4 regions of the Streptosporangium roseum DSM 43021 genome follow, and region 3 is predicted to be linked to each of the others. Evidence: riboswitches for the same ligand, from Rfam matches in the RefSeq annotation. Region 3 holds a riboswitch; each other region holds the start of a gene.
What was found. Region 3 has a riboswitch for cyclic di-AMP ahead of SROS_RS51850 (C40 family peptidase). Riboswitches for the same ligand answer to the same signal wherever they lie in the genome.
Positions count from the first base shown of each region.

Region 1 (3,426 bases), 4.4 Mb from region 3:
ACTCCGGGGACGTCGCGGGCGCCTGTGCCCGTGGGCCAGGCGTTCTGTCCCGTGCGGGCGTTCTGTCCGTGAGGGGGGACACGCGGCCGGCCGCCGAACGCGGTGTGGCCGCGCTGGTGGTCGCGGGTGCGGGCAGGCGTCGGCGCTGCCGTGCCTCCCCGTTTTTCGATAGACATCGGTATGGTCAATATAACGATAGCGTGCTGAATGTGGTCAAGGATCAGGAGCCGAAAAGGCGCTACCAGTCCCGCCTCCGTGAGGACGGCACGCGGCGCACGCGCCAGGCGATCGTCGCGGCGGCCGGCGAGCTGTTCGTCGCGAACGGCTACGTGGCCACCTCCCTGGCCGACATCGCCGTCGCCGCCGGTGTCGCGCGCCCGACCGTCTTCGCCGCCTTCGGCTCCAAGCCGGCGCTGCTGCGCGAGGTGCTCGACCAGGCCCTCGCCGGTGACGACGCCCCCGTCCCGGTGGCCGACCGGCCGTGGTTCAAGCCCGTCTGGGACGCGACCACGCAGGCCGCCGTCCTCGACGCCTACGCGCAGGTGTGCGTGCTCATCGGGGGGCGCGCGGCGGCGCTCTTCGAGACCGTCCGCCGGGCCGCGGACGCGGCGCCCGAGGTGACCGAGCTGTGGGACACGCTGCAGGCCAACCGCCGCGCGGGGGCGCGCATGGTGGTCGAGCGCCTGCGGTCGACGGGGCCCTTGCGGCCGGGACTCGACGGGGAGCGGGCCGTCGACGTCATGTGGCTCCTCAACGACCCCGCCCATTACAGCGCCATGGTGCAGCGGTGCGACTGGCCCGCCGACTCCTTCCGCGACTGGCTGGCGGGCGTGATGCGGGACGCGCTGCTCCCTCGCTGAGAACGGCCGGGCGGTCGGCGCCCTCGTCCCCGGCGGCCATCTGTCCGTCGCCGAGTACGACCGGTACGGCCGCGTGGTGCGCGAGCTCACCGCGCACAACCGGGCGCCGGCACTCGGCAAGGACAGCTACCGTCTCGCCGAGCTCACCATCACCCGGTTCGACGCGCCCGAGCGCGCCGAGCTGCTGTCCACCCGCTCGATCTACGACGCCGCCGGGCGGCGCCAGGGTCGTCGGCAGGGAGGGGCCGGCCCGCCTGCAGCCCACCACCATCCACGGCGACGTGGGCACCGAGCTGGAGCCGGAGACCGGGACCGCGACGGTGCTCGACTACGACGAGTACGGCGTGGCGCGGTCGGAGATCCGGCGGTACGGCTGGCTGGGCGGCACGCGGAGCCCCGCGGAGACCCTCGACGGGACCGTCCGGCTGGGCGGCCGCCTGTACGATCCGGCGTTCGGCCGGTACCTCCAGCCCGGCGCGGTGCCCGCGGAGGCGGGCAACGCCTGCGAGTCCTGGTACGGCGACCCGGTGGGACGGAGGAATTGAAGATCGAATGCAGTGTGACGAATGTTACAGAAGTGACGGCCTTCGGATGATGATCATAATAATGTGACGAGGGTCATAAAAAAATAACGGAACCGCCTATCACGCAGGGATTACGGAACCGGGCGGGGTGCTTGTCGATCTCCATTTCCCTGGCATAGCTTTGCTGAAATTTGGTGATCGGAGTACCTTCTGGCGTCGCGGTGGCAAGCCATGTCGCCGCGCCGAATGCCTGCCCGAAGGTCAGGCATTCCGCAGAAAATCCAATTGGCCGCCGCTCCCCTGAGGGGTTGGACCCCATCGCGGCGGCCTGCCGAATCCGTGCAGCCAGGAGGCATGGAACCGGGGACCCAAGGGCCCTCAAGGTATGGCCAGGGGTGAATCGGCATATTTCATGCCGTAGGGCGACTTCCCCGCCCGAATCCGTCAGCTAACCCGGTAGGCATCAGTGGAAGCCCCAAGGAGAAATCCTGTCTACCACCCTGCGTAACCCCCGTCTGTCGCGCCTTGCCCGCCTTTCCCTCGGCGGTGCCGCACTCACCCTGACCGCCTCGTCCGGAGCGGTCGTGCTGGGATCCACGGCGGCACAGGCGACGACGGACATCGTGGTCGCGGTCCAGGCCAAGAGCACGGCGAAGGCCGAGAGTACGGCGAAGGCCAAGACCACCCGGACGAGCAAGGTCGCACGACAGAAGGTGAAGGCACACAAGGCCGTCTCGGCGGCCACGAAGCAGATCGGCGATCCGTACCGGTGGGGAGCCTCCGGCCCCGGCTCGTTCGACTGCTCCGGGCTCGTCCAGTACGCGTGGCGCAAGGCCGGCGTCTCCCTCCCCCGGATCACGCACAGCCAGTACCGCGCCGTCAGGAAGAAGGTCTCGTGGAGCAGCCTGCGCCCCGGTGACCTGATGTTCTTCTACGGCAAGGGCCACGTGGGCATGTATGTCGGCAAGGGCAAGATGGTCCACTCGCCGAGCAGCGGCAAGACGGTCCGGATCGTGAAGCTGAAGGGGTACTACAAGTCCTCCTTCGCCGGAGCGGTCCGTCCCGGCGGCTGACCCCGAGCGAATCGGCCCCGTCCATCCTCCGCGGATGGACGGGGCCGCTCCATGCCGGTCGAGTAACATCAGCTCATATGTCCGTCCGGAGAGGGCGCCGCGCCGTGCTCACCGGGATGCTGGCGCTGATGAGCGCCGGCCTGACCGCCGGGGCGGGGCCGCTCCCGCAGGATACGCGCGGCCTCTGGCCGGGGGCCGCGACCGTGGTCCGCGGGGAGCACTCCGTCGTGATCGGCCACCGCGTCCCGCTCGCCGATCTCCGCGATCTGGCGTCGAGGGCCGACCGTGCCCGCCGTACCGTCGGGCGGATCTGGGGACCGGTCCGGCCGGTGATCCTCTTTCCCGCCACCGACGCGGAGGCGGCGGCGCTCGCGGGTGCCGGGAGCACGGGAGGGCTGGCCGCGATGGCCACCGCCGACAGGGTGATCGTCCTTCCGTCGGGCTACGCGAGGCTCAGCGCGGCCGGCCGGGACGTGGTGATCACGCACGAGCTCACCCACGTGGCCACCGGCGCGACCCGCGGCGGCCGGGTGCCGATGTGGCTGTCGGAGGGGTTCGCCGACTACGTGGGATACCGCGACGCCGGGATCGGGGTCCGCGAGGCCGCCGCCGAGCTGGCAGCGGAGGTGCGCGCGGGCACCCTGCCCGCCCGGCTCCCCGGAGCCGCCGACTTCGCCCCCGGCGCCCCGCGGCTGGCGCAGGCCTACGAGGAGGCGTGGCTCGCCTGCCGCTACATCGCGGAGCGCTTCGGTGAGAAGGCGCTGGTGAGGCTCTACGGTAGCGATGTCGGCAGCGCGCTGGGCCTGTCGCGGGCGGAGCTCACCGCCGCCTGGCGTGACCACCTCCGGAGGGAACTGGGTTGACGCGGACCACGACGGACACGCCTCCGGTCTCCGGAGGGATCATCATGGCGCGGGCCACGGCGGGCACGCCTCCGGTCTCCCCGGGGCCTGCGACGCGCCTGCGGGG
Region 1 is NC_013595.1:2,926,977-2,930,402, forward strand. Features, by position in the region: gene SROS_RS13025 (TetR/AcrR family transcriptional regulator) at 201-860, shown strand; gene SROS_RS13030 (hypothetical protein) at 1,142-1,405, shown strand; gene SROS_RS49495 (hypothetical protein) at 1,479-1,703, opposite strand; cyclic di-AMP (ydaO/yuaA leader) riboswitch at 1,704-1,862, shown strand; gene SROS_RS13035 (C40 family peptidase) at 1,969-2,457, shown strand; gene SROS_RS13040 (hypothetical protein) at 2,535-3,320, shown strand.
Region 1: it holds a riboswitch for cyclic di-AMP, as region 3 does, so the genes downstream of both, SROS_RS13035 (C40 family peptidase) here and SROS_RS51850 (C40 family peptidase) in region 3, are expected to answer to the same signal.

Region 2 (3,426 bases), 1.2 Mb from region 3:
TGGCCGTAGGCCGGCTGCTGCCCGTAGGCGCCGGTCCCCTGCTGACCGTAGCCCTGCTGCTGCCCGTAACCCGGCTGCTGGCCGTACCCCTGCTGCCCGTAACCGGGCTGGGTCTGGCCCGGACCGGTGTGCGGCTGTGAGGTCTCCGATCGATATCCCACAATTGTCATGTCAGGGTCATGTTCGCCAGGGGCTCGACCCGCATTGTGCTGTCCGTACTCTGGCTGCCCCGACGGTGTGCGATCGCGGTCGGGATCATCCTGATACGGCGGCTGTCCGGTGCTCACCGCGTCACCTCACTACTTCGACGGCGCATGTGGCATACGTGAGACTCACATGCTTGCTGCAGCACAAGGTATCGACATAGGTATCAACAGTCATCTTTCTGATCGGTAACCGTCAAGGTCACGTCAGTCGCGATCCCGGGTCAGGTGGAGCAGCATTCGGGTGTTTCCCAAGGTGTTCGGCTTGACGTGCTCCAGGTCGAGGAACTCCGCGACGCCCTCGTCATATGAGGCGAGAAGTTCGGCGTAGACCTCCGGTGCGACGGGCGTGCCCTGGATCTCACGGAAGCCGTGCCGGGCGAAGAAGCCGACCTCGAAAGTGAGGCAGAAGACCCGCCGGAGCCCGAGCCCGCCGGCGGTGCGGATGAGCTCCGAGACGATCCGGTGGCCGATGCCCAGCCCTCGGCAGGCGGGGTCGACGGCGACGGTGCGGATCTCGGCGAGGTCCTCCCAGAGCACGTGCAGCGCCCCGCAGCCCACGACGGCGCCCGCCCGCTCGGCCACCCAGAATTCCTGGATGTCCTCGTACAGGGTGACCGTGGCCTTCTCCAGAAGGCGCGGGCCGGCTCCCCCGTAGGTGTCGACGAGCCGCCGGATGGCGCGCACGTCCGGAGTGCGGGCGCGCCGTACCGTGATCTCGGCCGCGGCCTCCGCCGCGTCCGCCGGGCGGTCCCGCGGGTCCCGTTCCGCGTCCACGTCTCCGCCCCCGGCCACTGCGCGTCGTCCCGCGATCTCGGTGTCGCGAACGGCCGGGGTGGGGGAATGCTCCGCAACCTGCTCCATAACCGATCAGCGTACGTCCTCGGCACGCGCGAATTACGGCTCACCCTTAACTCACGCCCCACGGCCAACAGATGACAGATGGTAGTCACGCCATGACGCTGGGCCGCGGGCGCCGGTGACGGGCCAAAACTCGCCTTTCGCATGGTCCTGGAGCTGCGAAGACCTCCACCTCCCCTTGACCGAGAGCACATAAAACCAGCGTAATGCACATGTTGATCATGGAGATGTGTGATCTTCTTGTGACATTCCGGTTGTGAAAGCTCTACCGAGTTTGTAGTTCTGGTTGAGCATGAACCTCCAATTGCACTAATGTCCGTGCTCGATGTCAGCGACGTTAAAGCGCTGAACCGCCGAATCCCCGGACCCGGGGAACCGGGGACCCACCCTTTAGTCCCCTGGGGTGAATCCGAGGTGCCCCCGCACCCTCGGTAGGGCTACCTCCGGCCCGAACCCGTCAGCTAACCCGGTAGGCGGCCGAGAGAGGAGCCTGTTGGTGAAGCGCACGCGTGACCGTGGGGGGAAAAACACGGGCAGACATGCCCGCCGTCGAGAACACGCCCCGCGTGGACTCACCCGCCGGATGGCGCTCATCGGACTGGCCTTCGCCTCCCTGACCCTCGGCACCCCTGTCGTCGCGGCCACCGCCGACCCGAAGCCCAGCCTTCCGGAGCTGGCCAAGCAGGTCGAGAAGCTGCACACCGACATCGAAACGCTCACCGAGCAGTACAACGGCGAGCGCGTCAAGCTCAAGCAGGCGCAGCGCGCCGCCGCGAGCGCCAAGAAGACCCTCGCCGTCAGCGAGTCCGAGCTGGCGTCCCGGCGCGCCAAGGCCACCCTCCTCGCGCAGAGCTCCTACATGTCGGGAGGTCTGGGCGCCGCCATGGTCTTCAGCCAGCCGACCGATCCCGACACCTTCCTCGACCAGGCCACCACGAACTACGCCCTCCAGCAGCAGCAGAGCGAGGAGGTCGCCCAGGTCGCCCGGGCGATCGAGGCCGCCGAGCGGGCGCAGGCCAGCGCCAAGGCCCGGACCACCGAGGTCAAGGACCTCCTGTCGGAGATCGGCACCAAGCGCACCAAGATCGAAGGGCTCGTCGACAAGGTCGAGAGCGACCTGTTCAGCGAGGTGCGCAGCCGGGCCAAGTCCAACAGCCGGGGCAGCCGGGTGAAGATCAGCGTGCCGATCGTCGGCAGCGGCAAGGCCGCCGAGGCCGCCCGCTGGGCACTCTCCCAGCAGCTCAAGCCGTATGTCTGGGGCGCCGAGGGCCCCAACTCCTTCGACTGCTCCGGCCTGGTCATGTGGGCCTACCAGAAGGTCGGCATCAGCCTGCCGCACTACACCGGTGACCAGTGGACCGCGGGCACCCACATCTCCAGGGACGAGCTGCGCCCCGGTGACCTCGTCTTCTTCTACAACGACCTGCACCACGTCGGCATCTACATCGGCGCCGGCCTGATGGTCCACGCGCCCCGGACCGGCGACGTCATCCACATCGCCTCGATCGACAACCGGCCCTTCGCCGGTGGCGTGCGGGTCGCGGACTGAACCGGAGGGCGAAGGCCCGCCCGATCAGACGGGCGGACCGTCCGGTCAGACGGGCGAAGGTCCGCCCGACCAGACCGGACGGTGGACCGTCCGATCGGATCGGAGTGCGACGGACCACGCGGCCACGACAGACCGCGGACCACCCGATCCGGTCGGACCGCGGCGGAGCGCGCGACCAGGACAGACCGGGCGACGGACCCCGCGGCTAGATCAGGCGGCGGCGAGCCGCCCAGGCCACGGCTTCGATCGCCGTGGCGACGCCGATGCGGTCGCAGATTCCGCGGAGCCTGCGCCGGACGGTCCGGCCGCTGATGTCGAGGCGACGACCCACCCGGTCCACGGTGACGCCCTTGGCAAGCTCTGCCAGGAGCACGAGATCTTCGTCACTGAGACCGATCTCGCCCATGCCCAGGAGGCTGTCGCCGCGACGGGAATCCACTTCTGGATATGCCATCTAGAGTCGCTCCCCCCGCACTGGAACTCAGGCGTGAGTATGTTGGATATCAATGTCGCCCGTCAGGAACGGTAAACGCCTTGTTCAAAGGTCGTCAAGTTCCCCTCTTCATAGAGGCGGCGAGCGCTATTGACATAGCGGGCGCTACGTGAAGTACTCATGATATGTCGGTGCCTTTGCGGTTAAGTCGCGGCCAAGCCAAGGCGCGCACCCGCAACCGCCTGCTGGCCGCGGCCGCCGAAGTCATCGCAGAACAAGGTTTCGCTGGGGCCTCCGTCGACGAGATCGCCTCCAGGGCGGGCCACACGGTCGGTGCCCTCTACTCCCATTTCGCCGGGAAAGATGAGTTGTTCCTCACT
Region 2 is NC_013595.1:10,095,593-10,099,018, forward strand. Features, by position in the region: gene SROS_RS46765 (RDD family protein) at 1-170, opposite strand, end outside; gene SROS_RS44185 (amino-acid N-acetyltransferase) at 411-920, opposite strand; cyclic di-AMP (ydaO/yuaA leader) riboswitch at 1,406-1,555, shown strand; gene SROS_RS54155 (C40 family peptidase) at 1,648-2,613, shown strand; gene SROS_RS44195 (LuxR C-terminal-related transcriptional regulator) at 2,819-3,019, opposite strand; gene SROS_RS46770 (TetR/AcrR family transcriptional regulator) at 3,238-3,426, shown strand, end outside.
Region 2: it holds a riboswitch for cyclic di-AMP, as region 3 does, so the genes downstream of both, SROS_RS54155 (C40 family peptidase) here and SROS_RS51850 (C40 family peptidase) in region 3, are expected to answer to the same signal.

Region 3 (3,426 bases):
GTCCTCGGTGAGCGGCGGGATCGCCACGGTGAGCACGGCGTTGTCGACGACCAGCGCCAATGTGCTGAGGCAGAGCACGGCGAGGATGAGCCAGCGCCGGGGGTGACGATCCATCACTCCTCCTTCTTGTACGGCGTTCGGGATTGATGAACACCGTACAGTTAAAACTGCACAGTGTTCAACCCCTGGACGCTGTGCAAGGAGGGGCTTCGCTCGACATGTTGCTTGAACGCTGTACATTCACGCGTACGACGTGCAATTCCGTCCGACCAAAGGAGGCCCGCATGTCAGCCGACGAATCGCCGCTCCCCTCGGTGTGGACCCGGCCGCGCAGGCAACGGCGCGAACAGCCGGCGCTGAGCCGGGAGCAGATCGTGTCCGAGGCCCTCAAGCTGCTCGACGGCGAGGGGATCGACGCCCTGAGCATGCGGCGCCTCGGTGGCCGGCTGGGCGCCGTGGCCACCGCGATCTACTGGCACGTGGCCAACAAGGACGAGCTGATCGAACTGGTCGTGGACGAGGTCTACAGCGAAATGCGGGTGCCGGACGTCGAAGATCCGGCCGACTGGCGGGCGGCCGCCGTCGGCTGCGCCCGCAGCATGCGGTCGGTGATCCTCCGCCATCCCTGGATGGTCTCCGTGCTCGACGAGGTGGGGCTGGCCTACCTGGGGCCGAACATGATGCGGCAGTCCGACCGCATGCTCGCCGTGTTCGAGGCGGCGGGCTTCGCGCTGAGAGAGGCCGACCAGGCCGTGCAGACGGTTGCCGCGTACGTCCTGGGGACGGCGACCAGCGAAGCCGCGATGCTCACGAAGCTCGCCGGTGGCGCCCGGAGCGAGCGGGACGTGGTGGAGGACCTGTGGCCGGCCGCCGAGGCGGCCGCGCTGGCGTATCCGAGGCTGCGGGAGCTGTACGCGACCTACCGGGGCGAGGACCCGGAGAAGAACCGGGAGGAGACCTTCGCCTACGGGCTCGAGCGAGTCCTCGACGGCCTCCAGGCCCGCCTCGGCCCGGCGGGCGGTTCCGCCGGCTGAGGGGCCCCGGGGGCGCCACGGGTGGAGCGGCCCGCGGCGTCCCCGGGGCCCCCGGTGCTCAGGCGGTGGCCTCGAGCATCGTGGGGGCGGGTTCGGCCGCGCGCTTGGCCTGCTCGACGGAGAGCTTGACGCCCGCGGGGTCGGGGCGGACGCCGCCGACGAAGCTGCTGCGGCGCCAGGCGTTGAGCTTCTCCTCCTTGACCACGTCGCCGCTCTGCGGGGCGTGCACCATGTAGCCGGGCTTGCTGATCATGCCGACATGGCCGAGGCCGTGGAAGAAGACCAGGTCGCCGGGCTTGAGGTTCTTCCAGGCGATCTTCTTGGAGAACGCGCGGTACTGGTCGGCGGCGACGCGGGGCAGCTTGATCCCGGCGGCGCCGTAGGCGCGGAGCATCAGGCCGGAGCAGTCGAAGCCGCCGCGGCCGGTGCCGCCCCAGACGTACGGGGTGCCGCGCTGGGCCATGGCCCACTTCAGGGCCTTCTTCCAAGCGGGCTTGGGGGCCTGCTCGGCGAGGATCTCCTTGAGCTTGGGGCCGGTGAGCGTCGTGGCCTCAGGCGAGGGGGCGGGGGAGGGGGCGGGGGCGGGAGTGTCGGCCTGCGCGAGGGACGGGGTCGCGAACACGGTGGTGCCGGCGACGAGAAGGGTCAGGACGCGGGGGTAAATCTTGCCGGACAGGATGGTTCCTTCCATAAGGCCGGCCGGGTTAGCTGTCGGGCTCGGGCGTGGAGGCCGCCCTACAGCGCGGGAAGCGCTGATTCGCCCCAAGGGATCCCGTTGAAGGCGGCCCAGGGCATGGCTCCGCCGTGCGAAGCGAGATGTCCTGGACGGCCGTGGATCCCAGATGGTGGTTCCCCGGCTCCGCGCAGGCCGAAAGGGGGACGGCCGGTGCGGATTAGGCGTCGGTTCGAATGGAGAGGACCATAACCAAAGTTAACGAAAGGGTCAATACGTCGCAAAACCGGACAAAGCGATCACGCGTCCCGGACGCGCTGAAATGTCCGATGGGTGAGATCGGTGTTCGATTACCGAGACGGACCGGTAAGGTGCCTGCATGGATTCGCGCAACATTCGCCTGGCAGTCATCCCCGGGGACGGGATCGGAGTCGAGGTCGTCACCGAGGCCCTGAAGGTCCTCGAAGCGGTCGGCACGAAGGTGGAGACCACCACCTACGACCTCGGCGCCAAGCGGTATCACAAGACCGGTGAGACCCTTCCCGACGCGGTCCTGGACGAGCTGCGCGGATACGACGCGATCCTGCTCGGTGCGATCGGCGACCCCAGCGTGCCCCCGGGCATCCTGGAGCGCGACCTGCTGCTCAAGCTCCGCTTCGAGCTCGACCACTACGTGAACCTCCGCCCGGTCAAGCTCTTCCCCGGCGTCGAGACCCCGTTGGGCAAGGCCCGTCCCGAGGACATCGACATGATCGTCGTCCGCGAGGGCACCGAGAGCCTCTACGCGGGAGCCGGTGGCGTGCTGCGCCGGGGCACCCCGCACGAGGTCGCCACGCAGGAGTCGCTGAACACCGCCTTCGGCGTCGAGCGGGTCGTCCGCTACGCCTTCGACAAGGCGCTCAGCCGGCCGCGCAAGAAGCTGACGCTGGTCCACAAGACCAACGTGCTCACCTACGCCGGTGACCTCTGGGCCCGCACCTTCGACCGGGTCAGCCTGGAATACCCCGACGTCACGACCGACTACTGCCACGTCGACGCCGCCTCGATGTTCTTCGTCACACAGCCGGAGCGCTTCGACGTGATCGTCACCGACAACCTCTTCGGCGACATCATCACCGACATCGGCGCCGCCGTCGCCGGCGGCATCGGCCTGGCGGCCAGCGGCAACGTCAACCCCGACCGCACCGCGCCGAGCATGTTCGAGCCGGTCCACGGCAGCGCCCCCGACATCGCGGGGCAGGGCAAGGCCGACCCGACCGCGACGATCTTGTCGGTCGCCATGCTCCTGGACCACCTCGGCCTGACCGCCGAGGCCGCCAAGGTCGAGCAGGCCGTGGCCGACGACCTCGTCGAGCGGCTGACCGGCTGGGCCGGCCGGACCACCCACGAGATCGGCGACGACATCACCGCCCGAGTAACCGGCTGACCAAGCCGCCTCCCCGATCCCAGACGCGCCCGGCGGCTCATGTGAGCCGCCGGGCGCGTCTTCGTTTACCCCGGCAGTGCCGGGTTTCGACATGGATGCAGTAGTTTCCCGTTACCCGGTCCATCGCAGAATGGACTCACGGGCAGACCGCCACAAGAGAAGGATCTCCGTCATGACCACCGCTCAGAAGCTCAGCTTCGACGTGCAGCTCTCCGACCACGCTCGCACCGCAGCCGAGCGTGAGCGGGTACTGGCGGATCCCGGATTCGGGCAGACCTTCACCGATCACATGA
Region 3 is NC_013595.1:8,852,175-8,855,600, reverse strand. Features, by position in the region: gene SROS_RS38795 (MFS transporter) at 1-114, opposite strand, end outside; gene SROS_RS38790 (TetR/AcrR family transcriptional regulator) at 285-1,034, shown strand; gene SROS_RS51850 (C40 family peptidase) at 1,093-1,725, opposite strand; cyclic di-AMP (ydaO/yuaA leader) riboswitch at 1,713-1,929, opposite strand; gene SROS_RS38780 (3-isopropylmalate dehydrogenase) at 2,087-3,133, shown strand; gene SROS_RS38775 (branched-chain amino acid aminotransferase) at 3,306-3,426, shown strand, end outside.

Region 4 (3,426 bases), 780 kb from region 3:
TGGTCGGCCCGGTCGCCGTGGCGGCCATCCGCGGGCTTCACGTGGACACCCTGTTCCTCGGCGTGCACGGGATGGACGCCCGCGCCGGGTTCACCACTCCGAACCTGCTGGAGGCGGAGACCAACCGCGAGCTGGTCGCCTCCGCGCACCGCCTGGTGGTGCCCGCCGATCACACCAAGTGGGGGACGGTCGGGATCAGCACGATCGCCGAGCTGTCCCAGGCCCACGTCGTGATCACCGACTCCGGCATGCCGGACGAGGCCCGCGACGAGCTCACCGCCCAGGTCGGCGAGCTGATCGTCGCCGAGGCGCGGCCGGAGAGCGCGGTGCTGAGCCGATGAAGCGCACGATCACCCACCTGGCCGACGGGCGGGAACTGTTCTACTTCGACCGGCACGACGACGCCGACCGCGGCGCGATCGACAAGCGCGACCTGCCGCCCCGCCCGCCGGCCTCCGAGCTGCGCTACGACCCGCTCACCGAGGAGTGGATCGCGGTGGCCGGGCACCGCCAGGGGCGCACCTTCCTGCCGCCGGCGAGCGAGTGCCCGCTGTGCCCGTCGACCCTCGGCAACCTGACCGAGGTCCCGTCGAGCGCCTACGACGTCGTCGTCTTCGAGAACCGATTCCCCTCCTTCTCCGCCCAGAGGGGCGAACACCACCAGGTGGGGGGGCTGAGCGAGGTCCGCCCGGGGACCGGGCGGTGCGAGGTGGTCTGCTTCACCTCCGACCACGGCTCGTCCTTCTCCGAGCTCTCCGCCGGCCAGGTCGAGCTGGTCATGGAGGCCTGGATCGACCGTACGGCGGAGCTGTCCGCGATGCCCGGCGTGGAGCAGGTGTTCTGCTTCGAGAACCGGGGAGCGGAGATCGGCATCACTCTGGCCCACCCTCACGGCCAGATCTACGCCTACCCCTACGTGACCCCGCGCACCAGGCTCTCCCTCGGCGCGGCCGAGCGCCATCGGGAGCGGACCGGGGGCAACCTGTTCGCCGACGTGCTGGCCGCCGAGCGGGAGGCCGGGATCCGCGTGGTCGCCTCGAACGAGCACTGGACGGCCTTCGTCCCCGCCGCGGCGCGCTGGCCCGTGGAGGTCCACCTCTACCCGCACCGCCAGGTCCCCGACCTGGGCGGGCTGGAGCCCGCCGAGCGCGCGGCGTTCGGACCGCTCTACACGGAGGTGCTCCGCCGCCTGGACGGGCTTTTCGGCGTGCCCATGCCGTACGTCGCGGCCTGGCACCAGGCGCCGGTGAACGTCGGCCGGGAGCTGTCGTACGCGCACCTGGAGCTGTTCAGCATCCGCCGGGCGCCGGACAAGCTGAAGTATCTCGCCGGATCGGAGTCGGCCATGGGGGCTTTCGTGAACGACGTCCTGCCTGAGGAGACGGCGCGCCTTTTACGTTCTCTTGTCACAGGATGATCACTTATTAGTCTCAGATTGGGGTCGCGTTACCCAGGGTTTACCACTACTATCCTCACACATCGGACCTAATGTCCGATATGCCTAATTCCGGGCGCGTCGCCCGGGAGCCGGGGACCCACCGCACTTGGGGTGAACCACTTCGGTGGAAGGGCTTCCTCCAGCCCGAACCCGTCAGCTAACCCGGTAGGCGGAAGGAGAGGAGAGTCGTGGCGGCTCTATCCCCCACGTTCCGTCGCCATGCGGCTTTGACCATTTCCATGGTTTCGGCCCTAGCGTTCACCCTTGGCACGGCTACCGCGGGTAACGCGACCCCCAAGCCGAAGGAGTCCCAGCTCCGCGCCGAGCTGGCCCAGCTCAACAAGAAGGTCGACAAGCTCATCGAGACCTACGCGGCCAAGCGCGAATCCCTCAAGAAGGCCCAGGCCGCCGAGAGCGTCGCCAAGACGGACCTGCGCAAGGCCGAGGAGAGCTACGCCGAGGCCGAGAAGCAGGTCGACACCCTCGCCCAGTACCGCTACCAGAGCAACGCCGTCGACCTGCCCTCCGTGCTGTTCTCCACCGACATCGGAGGCCTCGCGATCATGGAGCAGCTCAGCGCCCAGCAGAGCACCTACCTGCAGGGCTTCGCCCTGAGCCGGGACCTCAAGAAGCAGGCGGCGGACAAGGCCGCCCAGCTCACCAAAGCGATCGGCGAGGAGGCGGCGGCAGTGGAGAACCAGCGTGAGGAAGCCGAGCAGGTGATCGACGACATCGAGAAGAAGCTCGACGCGCTCGTCCCCACCGGCTCCGGCCGCCGCGCCGACGGCAGCTGGGCCCCCCAGCTCCCCGCCGGCGCCGACAACATCACCGACCGCACCCGGATCATGCGCGAAGCCATCAAGAAGCGCTTTCCCCTGCCCTACCAGGTCGGCTGTTACCGGGCCGCGAACGACGGCGGCGAACACCCCCTCGGCCGCGCCTGCGACTTCATGATGAGCACCGGCGGCTCGATGCCCTCGGCCGCCCACATCAAACTCGGCGACGAGATCGCCGCCTGGACCATCAAGAACAAGGCCGCCCTCGGCGTCAAATACGTCATCTGGCGCCAGCGCATCAACTCCGGCTCCGGCTGGCGCCCGATGTCCAACCGCGGCGGCATCACCGCCAACCACTTCGACCACGTCCACATCTCGATGTACTGAGCTGCTGGGGCGCTGACCTGCGGTTAACGCGTCGTGGATGGCTCTCGGGGCACACTACGCGTTCACCGCCGCCAACATTTCCGGGCTTCTCGATCACCGAGTGGCACCCGGCCCCGTCGTCAAACGGTGTCAGCCGTCAGCGACATGGTCGGACAGGGCATCATGCGGAGCCCGGGCTGATGAAGCAGACGGCAAGGACGTCAGAACCCCCTCCCCCGTAGTCCGACCAGTCCGCGCCGCCCGCGTAGCGGGCCCAGTCCGCCTTGTCGATCTCCGCGTTGGTGTTACCGCTGCAAGCCGCCCGCTCCGGGTCGGCGACGACCTCGGCGAGGCCCCTGAGATCCCACAGGGAGACCCCGCCGGGGCCGGCCGCCAGGGCGATGCCGCCATCGGCGCTGAGAGCCACGGAATCGATCTCCCGCGCGTATCCCTTCAACGCGGCCGTCCGGGCCGGCCCGGACGGGGCGGAGAGGTCCCAGAGAATCCCGGAATCGCTCGGTCCCGCGAGCAGGGCGATCTTCCCGTCGGAGGTCAGGGCCATGTCATAAATGTCGGCGAGGGGCACATCGAACACAGCCGTGCTGACCGGACGCGACCGGTCATCGAGGTTCCAGAGCCCGGCCCGATACGCGTTTCCAGCGAGGACGACGCGCCCGTCCGCGCTCATCGCCGTCGCCGCGGACTTCGCGGGCAGGGCGAGGCCGGCCGACTTGACCCGGCGCGAGGGGTCGGCGAGGTCCCAGACCGTCACCGCCCCATCGCCGTCCACGGTGACGGCGCCCCCGCCGTCCGCGCTGAGTCCGAAGTCGCGAATGTAGGAGGAGG
Region 4 is NC_013595.1:8,067,945-8,071,370, forward strand. Features, by position in the region: gene SROS_RS35245 (DeoR/GlpR family DNA-binding transcription regulator) at 1-341, shown strand, start outside; gene galT (galactose-1-phosphate uridylyltransferase) at 338-1,417, shown strand; cyclic di-AMP (ydaO/yuaA leader) riboswitch at 1,489-1,624, shown strand; gene SROS_RS35255 (coiled-coil domain-containing protein) at 1,678-2,601, shown strand; gene SROS_RS35260 (WD40 repeat domain-containing protein) at 2,762-3,426, opposite strand, start outside.
Region 4: it holds a riboswitch for cyclic di-AMP, as region 3 does, so the genes downstream of both, SROS_RS35255 (coiled-coil domain-containing protein) here and SROS_RS51850 (C40 family peptidase) in region 3, are expected to answer to the same signal.